2 linked regions of the Botrimarina mediterranea genome follow. The protein of the gene in region 1 binds, or shares a complex with, the protein of each later gene. Links are inferred from orthologs where the notes say so. Each region holds a gene or a part of one and is shown on either strand. Other genes may lie near its edges. The genes, in order: dnaN and dnaX.

Region 1 (8,332 bases):
GACCTCGAGCGAGAGACCACCGCGATGCGGGCCAGCTACGGTGAGGGCCGCTTCGCCAACGGTTGTCTGCTCGCTCGGCGTCTGCTGGAGTCGGGCGTCACGTTCGTTGAGGTGACGCTCGGCGGCTGGGACACGCACGACGACAACCACGCCCGCACGCAAGAGTTGTGCGGGCAGTTCGACAAGCCGGCCGCCCGGCTGATCGCCGACCTCAAAGAGCGCGGCATGCTCGACTCGACGCTCGTCGTCTGGATGGGCGAGTTCGGCCGCACGCCGCGCATCAACGGCCGTGGCGGGCGCGACCATTATCCGAAGGCCTTCAGCGCGTGGCTCGCGGGCTGCGGCGTCCAAGGAGGTCAGGTGATCGGCGCCACCGACAAGAGCGGCGCCGAGGTTATCGACCGCCCCGTGTCGCCACAGGACCTGTTTCAGACGATCTACCACGCGCTGGATATCGACCCGTCGCACGAGAACACCACCAGCACGGGACGCCCGGTCAAGCTCGTCGATGGCGGCGCCGTCATCGATGGGCTCTTTGCTTAATCTGTTCTTGGATTCACCATGACGGACACAACGGCCTCTTTGCCGAGGCATCGTCGACCCGGAAGGCCGACCGTCGTGCTCGACGCGGTTATTTCTTCTCTGCCTGAAGAGGCGATCACGGCTCCGACGCGGGGGGGCCAATCCACAGCATCGGGTTGTGCGCCACCTCCCAGAGGTGGCCGTCGGGGTCGGCGAAGTAGCCCGAGTAGCCGCCCCAGAAGGCCCGCTGCCCCGCTTTGACGAGCGTCGCGCCGGCGGCGACCGCTTCGGTGAGAAGTTGATCGACTTCATCCTCCGAACCAACGTTGTGCGCCAGGGCGACGTCACGGAAACCGCTCCCCTTGGCGCTTACCTGTGCGTCTTCCGCTAACGCCTCGCGGCCGTAGAGTGAGAGCCACGTTCCGCGTAGAGAGAAGAACGCCACCTCATCGCCCGGAAAGTCGAGCCGCGGCAGCCCGAGAGCCGCATAGAACCGCGCCGACGCGGCCACGTCGCGCACGCCGAGCGTGATCAGGCTGATGCGGTCGTCCATCGGCGATCACAACCCCATATCGATGAAGCCGTTGTCCTGCAGCCGCGTCAGCAGGCGGGCCAGATCGACGGCCTTGGCGACCTCTAACTTGGCGAAGATCTTCTGCTTCCGCAACTCGACGCCACGTGTCGTCATGTCGAGCGATTCGCCGAGCTCGCGGCTGCTAGCGCCTAGAGCGGTTCGGCGGCAAATATCTTGGTCGCGCGCGTTGAGTTCGCGGAACTTCGCGTAGGCGATGGAGAGATCGGTTTGCTTGGCGACTTTCGTCCGGTCGTTGTGGATGCTGAGCCTCATAACGCCGAGGATCGCCAATCCCGGGGCATTGAGCGGCTTAAGCGAGGCGGCGTGAGCGACTACGTGATAGGTGGCGCCGTTAAGTCCCACGCCGGCGTTCTCGCAGATCACGTACGGCGAGCCGTCGAAGATCAAACTCTCGATCTTATCGGCGCGATCGGCAATGACGGGGTCAAGGAACGCCCGCTTGGTTCTGCCGATGGGTGAGGCGTTCGGCGAGAAGTGCTTTCGATGGGACGGATTGCTGTACACGAGCACGCCTTGGGCGTTGCTGATGTAGACGCACTCGGGGAGGCATTCCAGTTGGGGGAAGGACCAGTCGACCGCCTCGACGCACAGCTTTACATGCCGATAGACCTCGTCCGCCACTTGGCAGAGGGGGCGTCCGGTCGGCGTGAACGCACAGTCGTTCGTCGTCGCCTCGGAGTTGGCGCTGAGCGAGTCGCCCTGATTGGTGTCTGCGATCATGGGCTTATCGACTCTCTCACTTTCTACAAATGCCAACTCAGCGGGGGCAGGCCTGGAGGTCGCGATTATTGGTCAGGGCTAGTTCCGTAGAGCGCCACTGCCGACCGTCTAAGACGTTGGGCCGAATCCCCTCGATGTCGTCACACACGTTTGCGACGAGAACTCTCCGAGCGGCCACTTCTTTCTCACCGATCCGAGCTAGCTACAAGCCGAGGTCGAGGTAGCCGCGGTCCTGCAACCGCGTCAACAGCCTCGCCAAGTCAACCGCCTTTGCTACTCCCAGCTTGGAGAACGCCTTCTGCTTGCGAAGTTCGACACCTCGCGTCGTCATACTCAGGCGTTCGCCTAGTTCGCGGCTGCTGACGCCTAGGGCTGTCTGACGGCACAGCTCCTGGTCGCGGTCCGACAGCTCACGGAATCGCGCGCATGCCGTCGAAAGATCAAGCCGGCGGGTCGCTGCGTCGGTGTCGGTCTGCCGCTCCAAGCGGATGACCCCGAGGATCGCCAGGCCTGGGGCATTGAGTGATTGGAGTGACCGCTTGTGGGTCACCATCTTGTAGAGCAGGCCGTCAGGGCCCGTGTTGGTGTGCTCGCACTCACAGTACCGGCACCCGTCGAAGAGCAGGGCATCCTGCCTCTCACTGAGCGCCGCGCCGACCGCGTCGAGAAACGCGTTGGCGGTACGGCCGATCGGCGAACCGATCTGTGCGAAGAGCTGACGATGCGCCTTGTTGCTGTAGATGCAGACGCCGTCCGCGTTCTTGAGGAACACGCACTCGCTGTAATCCGATAAAGGTGAGAAGTCGTGATCGCCGCCCGATCCCAGTGCTTTGAGGATCTCTTCGATCTCGTCCGCTATCCGTGACAGGGGCCGCCCCGCCGCGAGTCCGACGTGAGTCGTGAGTTCGTCAGACGCCTCTAGACCTTCTTCGCGAAACAAACCTGCCGATTCCTGCATAGCTATCCATCGTGGACGAAGCCCCAAAGACGTCCGATACGCTGGCTAACGAACAGCAATGACCCTCCCATCTCCCCCACGTTTTGGGGGAGAAAGAGAGGAGAATCGCCGCTGCTCTTGGCTGGCAACACCCGGTTCTAACCACGTCATGAGGCCGCCGCAACACAAGGAAAAGCGAAGATGGCTTCGCATTAGGAACGCGGCGTGCCGCAAACCCCTACGGTATCGGGGTTTATCGCCTTCAATTCCCAAGAAATCAGACGAGGATTTCTATGTGGATTGCCGTAATTTCCTAAATTGCGGTCCTTTCTCAATACCAATTGTGTGCGGTCACTCACGCAATCGCTCGCGACGCGATCGATGGGGCTTCTACTCTCGCTCGGCAGTGGCCAATCCGGACGCTTATGATGCCGCCATCCCCGGGGGGGTCAAACGTCGAGATTCTTGACGTCCAAGGCGTGCTTCTGGATGAACTCGCGGCGCGGCTCGACTTGGTCGCCCATCAGCACCCGAAACAGTTCATCGGCCGCGGCGGCGTCTTCCATCGTCACCCGTAGCAGCGTCCGGGCGGCGGGGTCGAGGGTGGTGTCGCGGAGTTCCTCGGCGTTCATCTCGCCGAGCCCCTTGAAGCGGATGATCTGCAAACCCTTCTCACCCGCGGCGCGGATCGCGGCGGGCAGCCCACGCAGGTCGTCGAGCCCCGACTCGGATTCGCCCCGGCGGATCACAAACCGGCTCGTCTCCTCGCCGGTGCGCTCCTGCGGGATCAGCGCGTCGATCTCGAAGCCCATCGGCGACAATTCACCGAGGACGGTGTTGATCGTCCGTACCTCATGCAGCTCAACGACCCGCAGACGTTGCTTGACGGCGACTACTGCATCCGGGGCGTCGTTGGCCTCGCCGTTCTGGGCCGCCTCACCGTTTTGGGCCGCCTCGATGTCCTGGAGCGTGATCGCCGCGGCGCCGAACTCGACGACAATCTCGTCCGTCGAGGCGTGTTGCTTCTGGGCGATGAAGTCATCGACTTCTTGTCGTGACGTAAACCAATGCTCTTCCAGACCAAAGAAGACATGGTATACCGGCAGCTTGCCGGTCACGGGGTCTTGTCGCTCGGCGTGCATCTTCAGCGACACGCCACGGCGTTCGAGCTGGAGCAACGCATCTTCGAGCCCCGCCAAGTGCCGGACCAAGGCGCTCATGGCGTCCCCTTCGATACGAACGCCCTCGGCCGACTCGAGCACGCTGTCGCCGAGACCCAGATTGAGAAGCTCCATGCGCATCTCTTCCTCGGTCTGGACGTACCGCGCGGGGTTCTTGCCGCGACGGACGCGGAACAACGGCGGCTGGGCGACGTAGACGTGGCCACGGGCCACGAGGTCGTACATCTGGCGATAGAAGAACGTCAGCAGCAGCGTGCGGATGTGCGACCCGTCCACGTCGGCGTCGGTCATGATGACGACGCGGCCGTAGCGGCGTTTGCTGATGTCCTGCTCGGCGCCGATCCCCGCGCCGATGGCAGAGATCATGCTGCGGATCTCTTCGTTCGCAAGAACTTTGTCTTCGCGGCTCTTGTAGGCGTTGATGATCTTGCCTCGCAGCGGCAGGATCGCTTGGAACTCACGCCGCCGTCCGCCTTCGGCCGGACCGCCGGCCGAGTCGCCTTCCACGAGGTACAGCTCGCACTTATCGACCACCTTGCTGGAACAATCCCGCAGCTTGCCCGGCAGCGAACCGCCGCCCAGGGCGCCCTTCCGTTCGCGGATGAGCTGCCGCGCCTTGCGGGCCGATTCGCGAGCCTCGGCGGCGACCATCCCTTTGCGGAGAATCGCTTTGGCCGTCTTCGGGTTCTCTTCGAGGTGCTTCTGGAGGTACTCCCCGAACAGGGTGTTAACGATGCCTTCGACCTCGCCGTTGCCGAGCTTGGTCTTCGTCTGGCCCTCGAACTGCGGGTGCGGCACGCGGCACGAGATAACCGCGGTGAGCCCTTCGCGGAAGTCCTCACCGTTGGGGGTGAGGTCCTTGAACATCCCCTCTTTCTTGCCGTAGTTGTTCAGCGTCCGCGTCAACGCCGCGCGGAAGCCACTGAGGTGCGTGCCGCCCTCGTGCGTGTTGATGTTGTTGACGTAGGTGTGAACGTTTTCGGTGTACTCGCCGGAGTACTGCAGCGCGACTTCGAGCTCGACGCCGTCCTGCTCGCCCTGGAGGTAGAGCACCTCTGGGTGGACCTGCTCGCTGGCCCGGTTGAGGTGGACGACGAACTCGCGGATGCCGTCCTCGTACTGGAAAGTCTCCGAATCGTTGGTGCGGCCATCGGTGATGGTGATCCGCACGCCCTTATTGAGGAACGCCAACTCCTGTAACCGCTTCACCAGCGTCGCGTAGTTGTATTTCGTGACCTGGAAGATCTGCGGGTCGGCCTTGAACGTCGTCTTCGTGCCGCTCTTGTCGCTCTTGCCGATCCGCTTAATCGGCGCCTTGGGGATGCCGCGCTCGTACTCCTGGTGATGGACGCCGCCATCGCGGAAGACCTCGACGTCGGCCCATTCGGAGAGGAAGTTGACCACCGTCACACCGACGCCGTGCAAGCCGCCCGAGGTTTGGTAGGCGCCTTTGGTAAACTTGCCGCCGAACTTGAGGACCGTCATCACGCCTTCGAGCGTGCTGACCTCGCGATCGAACTGCTCGGAGAGCTGGGTGTGACGTTCAACGGGGATGCCGCGACCGTTGTCCTCGACCGTAACCGATTCGTCGGGGTTGATCGTGACCGACACGTCGGTCGCGAAGCCGGCCATCGCCTCGTCGATCGAGTTGTCGACAACCTCGTACACCAAGTGGTGCAGGCCACGCACCGTCGTGTCGCCGATATACATACTGGGCCGTTCGCGCACGTGCTCCAGGTCGGAGAGGTGCTCTAGGTCGCCTTCGCCGTATTCTTTATTGGACTCGATCGCCATGTTGTGTTTCGTTTAGCCGTTGGGGTGGCTGGGTTTCTCTTAGGAAGGAGATGAGGGGGGATGTTGGTGATAGGGGAGATATCGTGTCAGGTAATCCGTCCTACCTTGAATCGCAGCGCTGTGATCTTGGAGTCGGATAGCGCCGTTTGCGTGGCGGCGAGCAGGGCGGGTCGGTGGAAATTGATCTCTTGCATGACGACATGGTTGGCGACCATCACCTCTAGGACGCCCCGCTTGAGCGCGCCGGCCGCGGTCATGCCGGCGATCGCCGCATCGCCCAACACCTCGGCCGCCGCCTTCGCCCAGCCGTCCCGCACCCTGTCGGCGCCCTTCACTGCGGCGTAGCCGTGCTTGGCGACCACCGCCGCCACCACATCCCCCGCACGCTTAGGCCGCCGCGCGTAGAACCCGGCGCGTTCCTTCTCCGAACGCTTGCACAGGTCCGACAGCTTTTGGGCGACGTCTTGGTCCACTGGTAAGTCGATTGTTGAAGGAGATGATGGTGATAGGGGGGATGAAAGCAAAAAGTTTCATTTCTGTAGGAGGCGTCTCCGACGCCGATTACGCGCGTCATGTCGGATGCGGCAAGGAGACCGTAGTCGGCGTCGGAGACGCCTCCTATATTTCCATTTTTTTATTACACCTTCCGTATCTCAAACGAAGCTTCTACATCGCCTTGCGATCTCCCCTATCTCCAACATCCCCCCATCTCCTTTAAACGGAGAGACTTCAATTCCGGTCGCGCGCAAGGGGCATGAGGACGTATGTGTAGCCGTCGTCGGTGAGGGCGACCGCGGCCGAGTCGCTGTCCACCAAGTCGAACGTGAACGACTGCTCGGGGCCGAGCGTCTTGAGGAAGTCGACCAAGAACCGCGGGTCAAGGGTGATCTCGATCTTCGCGCCGTCGTAGCCGATCGGCAGCTCGACGTGCGACTCGCCGACCTCGGCCGCTTGGCCGGCGAGAACCAGGGCGCCGTCGCCGAAGGCAAAGTCCACGCCCCGCGACTCGTCGTTCGTGACAATCGCCGCTTGCCGCACCGCGGCGAAGAACGGGCCGACCGTCAGCTCGATCTTCGCCGAATCACTACGGGTCGGAACGACGTCGCGCCAACGCGGGTAACGGCCTTCGAGCAAACGGGTCGAGAGCGTCGAGGTCGGCGTGGCGAACACGGCGTCGTTGGCCCGCACCGCGAACTTCGTCGGCGCCTCTTCGTCGGTCAACGTGCGGTCGATGAGTTGCAGCGAACGCATCGGCACGATCGTCGCGTCGCCCACCGGGGCGGGGTCGCCGATCTTCTCCAGCGGGCCCTCCATCTTCGCCAGGCGACGGCCGTCCGTGCCGACCGCGATGAGTTTGCCCTCTTCAGAGACTTCGAACTTCACACCGCCCAACGCGTAACGGCTCGACTCGTTGTCGGTCGCGAAGATCGTCCGGCGGATCATCTCCTTGAGCAACCGTGTCGGCGCCTGGTAGTACGCCTCGGCGTCGAAGCCCACCGCCGGCGGGAACTCGCTGGGGTTCTCGCTCGGCAGGTTGAACCGGCTCCGTTCGCCACGGACGAGCGTCTTCACGCCGTCGGTCTCGATGCGGAACGTCGTGTCGGAAGACTCACGCAGGATCGCGCCAAAGCGCGTCACCGGCAGCAGCACCGAACCGGGCGTCTCGACCTCGACGCCTTCGACTTCGCGGCGGATGGAGACTTCCAGGTCGGTCGCGAAGAAGGTGGCCGAGCCGTTGTCGCTCACTTCGAGCTTGACGTTCTGCAGGATCGGCTTGGGGCTGCGTGCAGGGGCGACCGCCGCCACGTCTTGGAAGGCCTTGAGGAGCTTCTCGCGGTCACAGGTGATCTTCATAGGCACTTCGAGGCGGACGCTCGTGCGTCCCGTCCCCGTTCCTTCAAAAAGTTTTTAAAAAGAATGGTGGTAGTTGTAAGGCGGCGAGCAAAAGCGTCGGTGGCGTAGGACTCCGCGTCCAAAAACGCCTGCTGCGACACGAGTTAGTGGCGAAGACAACGTCGTGCAAAACTCGGCGCGCCGCTGTAGCGAGTTGGTTGTGACGTGGCGAGCGATTGTCGCCCGGTGAGAACCATGAGGGCCAGTGACCGCCTCGAACGACACCAAGCGCCGACATCGCAACGGACGCGCGCCAAGTTTTCCCGAAAGTGTCGGAAGCCCGCCGATGTTCATGGCGACGCCTCCCCTTTCGAGACGCACGACGCCGACATCTCCGCCCGGCCGAGCCGACGCAGCAAATCATCGATCGCCGAACGCAGCGCCCGGTCCTTCGGCAGCCGGTCGTCGATGCGGTGGAAGTTGTGCATCACGGTCGTGTGGTCGCGTCCCCCCAGGTAACGGCCGATCTCGTCGTAGCTGAGCGGCGTCAGTTGGCGGGCGAGGAAGATCGTCACCGCTCGGGCCAACACCACCGGCGCCTTGCGCGAGCTGCTGCGGAGCGTGCGGAGCGACATCGCGTAGTAACGAGCCACTACCGCGGCGATGTCCGACAGAGGCGTCGAAGCTTCTTGGGCGGCGGCTTGAGTGATGTACGAGCGGGCCTCGGCTTTAGTGATCGGCTTGCGCCCG
Region 2 (8,391 bases), 380 kb from region 1 along the record:
ATCCAAGAGCACTGGGTCTTAACGAACCGCGACCGCCTCAACGCGCCGGTCGTCTGGGCCCTCGGCGCGACGTTCGACTACTACGCCGGCGAACAAGCCCGCGGCCCCGAGTGGCTCCGGCGCGCCGGCCACGAATGGGCCGCCCGCCTCATCGCCGACCCTGGCCGCCTCTGGCGCCGCTACGTACTAGGCAACCCGCAGTTCCTCTGGCGAGCCTATTGGTGGCGCCGAAGTGATTTAGCCACAGATGGACACAGATGAACACGGATGCGTGCTCAGGGCTTCCATCTACTCTGGGTTGCTCTAGTTACAAGACTTCGCAATCAGGAGGAGAGATTGCCCGTACAAGGCATCCGCGTTTATCCGTGTTCATCTGTGGCTAAAAACAGCTGCGACTACTTCTTCTCCGCCGCCCAGTCCTTGCGCTGCCGGCTGCTGGGGATGTCCATGGCTTTGCGGTACTTCGTTACGGTGCGGCGGGCGACTTCGATGCCGGCTTTCGCCAGCTCCTTTACCAGGGCGTCGTCGGAGAGAGGCTTCGACTTGTCTTCCTTGTCGACGATCTCTTGCAGCTTGATCCGCACCACGTCCCAGGCGACGTCCTCGCCGTCGGCGTTCTGTGTGCCGCCGACGAAGAACCGCTTCAGCGGGAAAATGCCGCGCGGGGTTTGGATCCACTTGTCGTCGACGGCGCGGCTGACGGTCGTTACGTGCACGTGAACGCGGTCGGCGATCTGCTGCATCTTCAGCGGCTCGATCGACTCGGGCCCCTCGTCGAGGAACCGCGTCTGGTGATCGACAATCGCTTGCGACACGCGGCTGAGCGTGCTGCGGCGTTGCTCGATCGCCTCGATCAGCCACTGGGCCGAGTTGATCTTGCGCTTGATGTACTCGCGCGTCTCTTCGTCGGCGTCGGCCGCTTGCTTGAGCAGCTTGCGGTAGTAGGGCGAGACGTACAGGCTCGGCAGGTCGCCGTCTTCGAGACGCACGACGTACTTGCCCTCGTCGTCCTTCTCCAGGAACACGTCGGGGCGCACGCTGGGGACCGATGACTCGGCGAACTCGGCGCCGGGCTTCGGCTTGAGCAAGCGGATCTCTTCCCAGATCTCGTTGATGTCGTCGAGCGACATGCCCGTCTTCTTAGAGATCTGCGGGAGCCGGTTGTTCTGCAGGTCTTCGAGATGGCTCTCGATGAGGACACGCATCTCCGGCTCGAACGGGTGGCCCGGCGGCAGCTGGAGCAGCAGGCACTCCTTGAGCGACCGCGCGCCGACGCCCGGCGGGTCGAGGTGCTGCACCACGGTCAGCGCCTTCTGCGCCAGCTCCAGCTGCGCCTTGCGGTACACGTCCGCGTTGCCGTTGAGGTCGGGCGGGACGGGCGGCAGCAGCTCTTCGAGCGGCGACTTGAGATAGCCGTTGGTGTCGAGGCTGTAGATGATCCGCTCCGCCATGCGGCGGAGTTCTTCTTCGAGGTTGAACCAGGAGAGTTGGTGCTGCAGGTAGTCGCACAGCGTCTCGGGTCGGGCGGTCATGTTCGCCATCTGGTCGAACGCCCGATCGGAGTCCGCCTCCATCTGGCCCTGCGACGGCCGGCTGCGTTCCTCGTAGTCGTCCGGCAAGTTCTCCGCCATGTTCACGAGGCGTTCGAAATCGTCCTCGTTGTTGGAGTCCTCTTTGACGACCAACTCGCGCTCGCCCTCTTCGCGCTCGACGCGCTCGGGCTCGTAGACGTCCTCGCCGTCGGGCTCGACTTGCTCGAGGCAGGGATTGTCCTGCAGCTCCTGCTCGATCCGTTCCTGCAGCGCGAGGATCGGCAGCTGGAGGATCTCCATGGATTGAATCATGCGTGGCGCAAGCACTTGCTTTTGCGCCATCTGCATCGATTGCCCGAAGGACATTCGCATGATTATCGTTCCGCCCTTGTGTGCCGCCTGTCCGGCGCAGGAGAGGCCCTGACGCCGACGCTGGTGTTCGATCCGTGTGAAGAGCCACGGCGGGCGGTAGACGTTGAGGTCCGCCGCCGCGGCCCTAGCAACTCGTGTACCATACCGCCTGGGGGGCCGTAAGGTCAACGACCGGGGTCGCTGCAAGTGTAGCTTGTGGGCGGCCACAGGCGGCGGACGCTAGACGGCGAGCCGGAAGCGTGAGCGCCCGGAGGGAAGCGGGTACCCACGTCACTCCGTGAGCTCACGCTACCGGCTCGCCGACGGCTTTTTGCTGCCGGTCATCGATGTCACCCGATCGGTCTACTGCTGCTCTCCGCCGAGCTTGCCCAGCATGTCGCTCATGCCGGGGAGGTTCATGCCGCCGGTCACTTCTTGCATGGCTTCGGCATGGAGGACGCGGGCCTTCTCGATGGCGTCGTTCATCGCCGCGACGGTGAGGTCTTCGATCATCTCCCGCTCGCCGCGTTCGACGAGGCCGGGGTCCACCCGCACGGCGAGCACCTCTTGCGCGCCGGTCATGTCGATCTGGACCATGCCGCCGCCCCCCTCGCCGGTAACCCGGAGCGACTTCATCCGCTCCTGGACTTCCTGGACGCGCGCGCCCATCTGCGACGCTTGCTTCATCATCTCGCCGAGGTTGGCGAGGTTGCCGAGGCCTTTGAACATAACGGGAGGGACGGGGGGTTAGGGACGGGGGGTGAAGTCCGATGGTTTGTCGGATTTGTGGGAGGGGACTCCAGACCCCGATCACGCGCACCATGCCGTGTTCGGCCAGGACACCGTAATCGGCGTCTGGAGACGCCTCCCACAGATGTGTCTGAAAAACCTCATTCTTCGCGCGGAGGCATGTAGCGGAGACGGTCCGGTTCCACTCCAAACAGCTCCATCGCCTTGGCGACGTACGGGTGCTGGGCGATCTCGGTCTGCTGCTGCCGGCGGCTCACGCGGCGCGACGCCGGGGCGCCGGGCCGCGACTCCGCCGCCGACTCGCGCATCGCCGCGAACTGCGCCATCAGGCTGTTCGGGTCGTTGTCTTCGTTGGCGGGTTCGGCGGTAGCCGCCGGTTGCGGCGGCGCGACAGGACGCGGCGCGGGAGTAGGAGGCAACGGCGGAAGCGAAGGCGCTTTTGCGGCCCCGTTCGAAGGCGGTGGAGTGCTTTGTGGTCTAGCCGCGGGCGGCAGCCCCGGTGGCCCTACGGACGGCTCAACGTTTTTTTTTACCGCAGCGCCCGGATTCGCCCGCACATCCGCTACCGCCTGCGCGAGGCTATCGAGGTCCTCGAGCGTCGCCAGCCGCACGATCGCCATGTCGGCGAGCGTCCGCTCATGAACGCTCACTCTCATGCGAGCGGCGGTCTGATCAAGGACTTGCATCGCCGCCAGCAGCGTGTGGACGCCCAATCGCTCGCCGAGGGCCTTTGCCGCGTCGTATTGGCCCGGCAGGGCCGTCAGCATCTGCTCTGGCGGGCAGCCGACGGTGACCGCCATGACGTCGCGGTAGTAGCCCATCAGCTGGTCGAGCACCTGCCCCGGGTCGGCGCCGGTACGGACCGCCGAGTCGAGCAGCGCGAGCCCCGTCGCCGCGTCGCGATCCGCCAAACGCTCCGCAAGCTCCGCCACGCGCGCCGCGGGGGCGATCCCCAGCAGCGAGTTGACGTCGTCGGCCGAGATGTGGTGGTCGGCAACGGCGAGCAGCTGCTCGAGCAGCGACTGGCTGTCCCGCATCGAGCCGGCCGCACGCACGGCGAGGATCTGCAACGCCTCCTCGTCGATGCCAACCCCTTCGGCGTCGGCGATTTGGCGGAGGCGCTCGCTGATCGAGACGGTGTCGACACCGGCGAAGTCGAACCGCTGGCAGCGCGACAGGATCGTGATCGGGATCTTCTGCGGCTCGGTCGTCGCGAAGATGAACTTCACGTGCTCGGGCGGCTCTTCGAGCGTCTTGAGGAGGGCGTTGAACGCCTCCTTCGTGAGCATGTGGACTTCATCGATGATGTAGACCTTCATCCGTGACCGGCTCGGCCGCACGCCGGCGTTCTGCCGCAGCTGGCGGATCTCGTCGATGCCGCGGTTGCTGGCGCCGTCGATCTCGAGCACGTCGACGTCGTCGCCGGTGGCGATCCGTTCGCAGGCGTCGCACTGGCAGCAGGGCTCGGGCGTCGGGCCCGACTCGCAGTTGAGGGCCTTCGCCAGAATCCGCGCGGCGGAGGTCTTCCCCACCCCGCGGGCGCCGGTGAACAGATAGGCGTGGCCGATGCGGCCCGTGCGGATCGCCTGCTGCAACGCCCCGGCGACGTGCTGCTGGCCGATCAGCTCGGTGAAGCGCTGCGGCCGGTAGCGGCGGGCGACGACCATGTAGTCGGCGCCAGCGGTGGACACCTCGGCGGCGGTCGTCTGCAGATCCGACATCCCTTAAACCGCCGTCTCCTACGGAATGGCCCATAGCCGCGGGCGGCAGCCCCCGGCCGCGCGAACGGCCCCAAACGAAAACCGCCGACTGCCGTCGGCGGCTAAGAGTCGCTGTTGTTTTCAATCCGATGGCGGCGGGCGAGAGGTCCCCGCACCCGTTGACGCATGCTTATGGCTGCTGCGTTTCCACCCTGACCAGGTTCGCGCGGCCCCCGTCACAGGGACCCCTCGCCGACCGCCATCGGGCCCTGAAGTATGACGCTCCCCTCTGGTGGCCGTCAAACGGCCTGGGGCGCGGCGATTTGAAGAAAGGAAATAGGGGGATGGCGAGGACGACGCTATGGGTGGGGCGTTATCGCGACGATGGTTATCTGCTTTCGATCGGGCCCGTAGGCCCAGAAGACCCGGTAGGCGCCAGGAGTATTGTTCTGAGCGTACGCCTCCCAAACACGGGCTTTCGAGTCGAAGGGACTAATCAGACCGCTGTACTCATGGGTGTTCAGGCCCGGGTGCCTGGGATTATCCGAGAGCAGCTTCAGCGTCTTGGCGACCTGCTTGAAAGTCCCGATCTGGCGCGATGACTTGCGTTTACCGGCTTTCTTCGCGGTGACTTGCTGCTTTTGAGCCGCGGCCTTTAGCTCGTCGTAGGTTTTACGGGCAGCTTTTGCCCAAACCAGCGAATAGGCCATCGGACCCTCCCGTCCTATTCGTCATCAAACGCGCTTAAGTCCGCGTCCAGGTCGGGTCCCTCCACAAACTCGCCGGCCTTTGCATCGCGGAGACCGGCGGCCACTAACTTCTGAGCTTTCTCGTTCTGGAAGAGCCAGGCTTCTTCTACCGGCAAGGCGACTGCCCTCCGGATCACAATCTGCGAGCTGTCGCTGTCATCAATGATGACCAATTGCCCAGCGTACTGCGGTCCTAGGGTCAGACGTCCCTTCGAATCGAGAGTCTTTGTCGTCACAGCCGGGTCTCCGCGAGGAGGGTTGATAGCTTCCCAGTTAACAATACGTCCAAGGCAACTCGATCGCATCAGCTTTCACCCACTTTTCTCAAGGTGGGATTTTCCCACCGCCCAAGAATGGGCGCCTAGGCTGGCGATGAAGACTGCTTCAACCCCTTACAGACTTTGCGCTCATTTCAGCTGCGAGGACCGAACGGCGATCGTTGGCCGAGGTACAAAATGTGCCATCCCCGCATCTCCTTTCTTCACATCCATCACGCACCGGCGCGGTTTCTTTGCGCAGTGGCGATGGTTTGTCGCTGTTGTGCGCTAAAGTACGATAGGGGCAGGCGGTTACGGTTCCTTCGGTCGCAATTCCAGGGCTTTAAGCGATGGATATCAATCAGTTCTTCGACCGGCTGTGGGACGACTACGTCGCCATGACCCCGCAGGCCAAACGCATCAAGGCGGCCTTCGAGGAGCGTGGCGAGCGTGTCGTCAACGACCACGTCGCCTTCCGCACCCTGGCCCTTGAGCCGATCCGCCTCAAGTCGCTCGAGCCGCACCTCTTGGCCGTCGGCTACACGCCGTACGAGCCCTACGACTTCAAAGACAAGAAGCTCTCTGCTTACGGCTACCTGCCGCCCGAGCAGGAGATGCCACGGGTGTTCGTCTCCGAGCTGCGCGTGAACGAGTTGTCGCCCGCCGCGGCAAAGATCCTCGAAGGCCTCGCCGCCCAGGTCGATCCGAAGCGAGTCGAGGACCCGAGCATCCTCTGGGCCGGCCCGCTGTGGGAGCCGATCAGCTATAAGGATTACCAGACCCTCGTCGATGAGAGCGAGTACGCCGCCTGGGTCGCGTCGATCGGCATCCGCCCGAACCACTTCACGATCGGCGTCAACTACCTGACGCAGACCACGTCGGTCGAAGAGGTGCTGCAAGTCGTCGAGAGCCTGGGCTACCAGGTCAACGCGTCCGGCGGCCGTGTGAAGGGAACGCCCGAGGTGCTTCTCGAGCAAGGCTCGACGCTGGCCGACCGCATGCCGATCCAGTTCGCCGGCGGTGAGACGCACGAAGTCCCCACCTGCTACTACGAGTTCGCCAAGCGCTACCCCACCGAATCGGGTGAGCTCTACCCCGGGTTCGTCGCCGCCAGCGCGGACAAGATCTTCGAATCGACGGACGCGAAGCGCTAACGCGGTCTGACGAAGCTCGAATGACGAACCTGTCGGGGGCAGATAGACCCCTCCGACGGGTTCGTCATTCGGGCTTCGTCATTCGTCATTTAATCCACAAGAGTCCGAACGCCTAAGAGGCTTTCCCTTGAGCAAGTATCCCGTCACCATTCTCGGCGCCGGCAAGATTGGTCGTGGCATCGCGCGGATGTTGCACCTATCGGGCGAGTACGACGTGCTCGTCGGCGACATCTCGCAAGAGGCGTGCGACGCGCTGGTGAAAGAGACCCCGGGCGTCACCGCCAAGGTGGTCAACGTCACCAACCATGACGATGTCGTGAAGGCGTGCCAGGGCCGCAAGGCGGTGATCTCGGCCTGTTCGTTCGATCAGAACGAGGGGATCGCCGTCGCGGCGCTAACGGCGGGCGTCAGCTACTTCGACCTCACCGAAGACGTCGCCACGACGCACGCCGTGCGGACCATCGCCAAGCGCGCCGACGAGGGGCAGATCTTCATGCCCCAGTGCGGCCTGGCGCCGGGCTACATCGGCATCCTCGCCCACAGCCTCTGCCAGGGCTTCGACAAGCTCGACCGCGTCAAGATGCGTGTCGGCGCGCTGCCGCTCTACCCGACGAACCATCTCAAGTACAACCTGACTTGGTCGACCGACGGCCTCATCAATGAGTACTGCAACCCGTGCGAGGCGATCTCGGACGGTAAGCGGATGGACCTCCAGCCGATGGAAGGTCTCGAGCACTTCGCGCTCGACGGCGTTGACTACGAGGCGTTCAACACGTCCGGCGGTCTCGGCACGCTCTGCGAAACGCTCGAAGGCCGCGTCAACGAACTCGACTACAAGACGGTCCGCTACGTCGGCCACCGCGAGCTGATGATGTTCCTCTTGCACGGACTGCGCTTCTACGACCACCGCGATCTCTTGAAGAAGCTGATGGAAGACGCGATCCCCTGCACCAACCAGGACGTCGTGCTGATCTTCAGCACCGTTACCGGCTGGCGAGGCGGCCGCTTCGAGCAAGTCGCCGACGCCCGCAAGGTGTACCACGGCAACGTTCACGGCCTGGAAGCCAGTTCGATCCAGATCACGACCGCAACGAGCATGTGCTGCGTGGTCGACCTGCACCGTCTCGGCAAGCTCCCGTCGAAGGGTTTCGTGCGGCAAGAAGACGTGTCGCTCAAGGAGTTCGAAGCAAACCCCTTCGGCGAGCCCTACGCGAAGGCGACGAGCGTCCGCGCGCCGATCGCTTCGACTTGATAGGATTCACCACGAAGGAACGAAGGAAGTCACAAGATTTGGCTTCCTGTATTTGCCTTCGTTCCTTTGTTCCTTTGTGGTTCCCAAAATTACAAAACTAGAAGTAATAAACAGGCTAAACCATGGAACTCCCCACCAACCTGCTCCCCGCCCTGATCGATGGCGTCCGGCCCGGCGTGGCGATTGGCGCTGACTATCAGCTCGGCAGCGGCGCGGCGTTCGAGCCCCTGTCACCGATCGACGGCGAGCTGACCAGCAAGTGCGGCGCGGCGTCGCCCGCCGACGTGGGCGCCGCGGTGGCGGCGGCGCACGAGGCGTTCCTCCAGTGGCGCACCGTCCCCGCGCCGGTGCGTGGTCAGCTCGTGCTGCGGATCGGCGAGATGGCCCGCCGGCACAAGGCGGAGCTTGCCAAGCTGATCACGCTCGAGGCGGGCAAGATCCCGTCCGAAGCCGAGGGCGAGGTTCAGGAGTGGATCGACGTTTGTGACTTTGCGGTCGGTCTCAGCCGCCAGCTTTATGGCCTGTCGATCGCCAGCGAACGACCCGAGCACCAACTCATCGAGCAGTGGCACCCGCTCGGCGTCGTGGGCGTGATCTCGGCGTTCAACTTCCCGAACGCGGTCTGGGCGTGGAACGCGATGATCGC

Evidence for each region.
Region 2: the proteins of dnaN (region 1) and dnaX are in contact, whole or in part, in a cryo-EM structure (PDB 8GIZ), measured with the Escherichia coli proteins. The link is inferred for Botrimarina mediterranea from one-to-one orthologs.

The regions. Positions count from the first base shown.
Region 1 is NZ_CP036349.1:762-9,093, reverse strand. The notes cover bases 5,542-8,332. They hold dnaN (DNA polymerase III subunit beta), read right to left. Parts: upstream 7,604-8,332; coding sequence 6,479-7,603; downstream 5,542-6,478. Other genes in these bases: Spa11_RS22665 (helix-turn-helix domain-containing protein), read right to left, coding at 7,933-8,332; Spa11_RS00020 (DciA family protein), read right to left, coding at 5,836-6,222; Spa11_RS00025 (DNA gyrase subunit B), read right to left, coding at 5,542-5,749. In the rest of the region: Spa11_RS00045 (DUF1501 domain-containing protein), read left to right, coding at 1-543; Spa11_RS00040 (VOC family protein), read right to left, coding at 659-1,075; Spa11_RS00035 (response regulator transcription factor), read right to left, coding at 1,082-1,837; Spa11_RS00030 (response regulator transcription factor), read right to left, coding at 2,040-2,777; more of Spa11_RS00025, read right to left, coding at 3,224-5,541. UniProt on the Escherichia coli protein: Confers DNA tethering and processivity to DNA polymerases and other proteins. Acts as a clamp, forming a ring around DNA (a reaction catalyzed by the clamp-loading complex) which diffuses in an ATP-independent manner freely and bidirectionally along dsDNA.
Region 2 is NZ_CP036349.1:374,238-382,628, forward strand. The notes cover bases 2,065-4,914. They hold dnaX (DNA polymerase III subunit gamma/tau), read right to left. Parts: upstream 4,355-4,914; coding sequence 2,774-4,354; downstream 2,065-2,773. Other genes in these bases: Spa11_RS01495 (YbaB/EbfC family nucleoid-associated protein), read right to left, coding at 2,247-2,612; Spa11_RS01510 (hypothetical protein), read right to left, coding at 4,693-4,914. In the rest of the region: Spa11_RS01485 (WecB/TagA/CpsF family glycosyltransferase), read left to right, coding at 1-261; rpoN (RNA polymerase factor sigma-54), read right to left, coding at 396-1,904; more of Spa11_RS01510, read right to left, coding at 4,915-5,043; Spa11_RS01515 (hypothetical protein), read right to left, coding at 5,058-5,318; Spa11_RS01520 (DUF1338 domain-containing protein), read left to right, coding at 5,690-6,493; Spa11_RS01525 (saccharopine dehydrogenase family protein), read left to right, coding at 6,621-7,745; amaB (L-piperidine-6-carboxylate dehydrogenase), read left to right, coding at 7,868-8,391. UniProt on the Escherichia coli protein: Part of the beta sliding clamp loading complex, which hydrolyzes ATP to load the beta clamp onto primed DNA to form the DNA replication pre-initiation complex.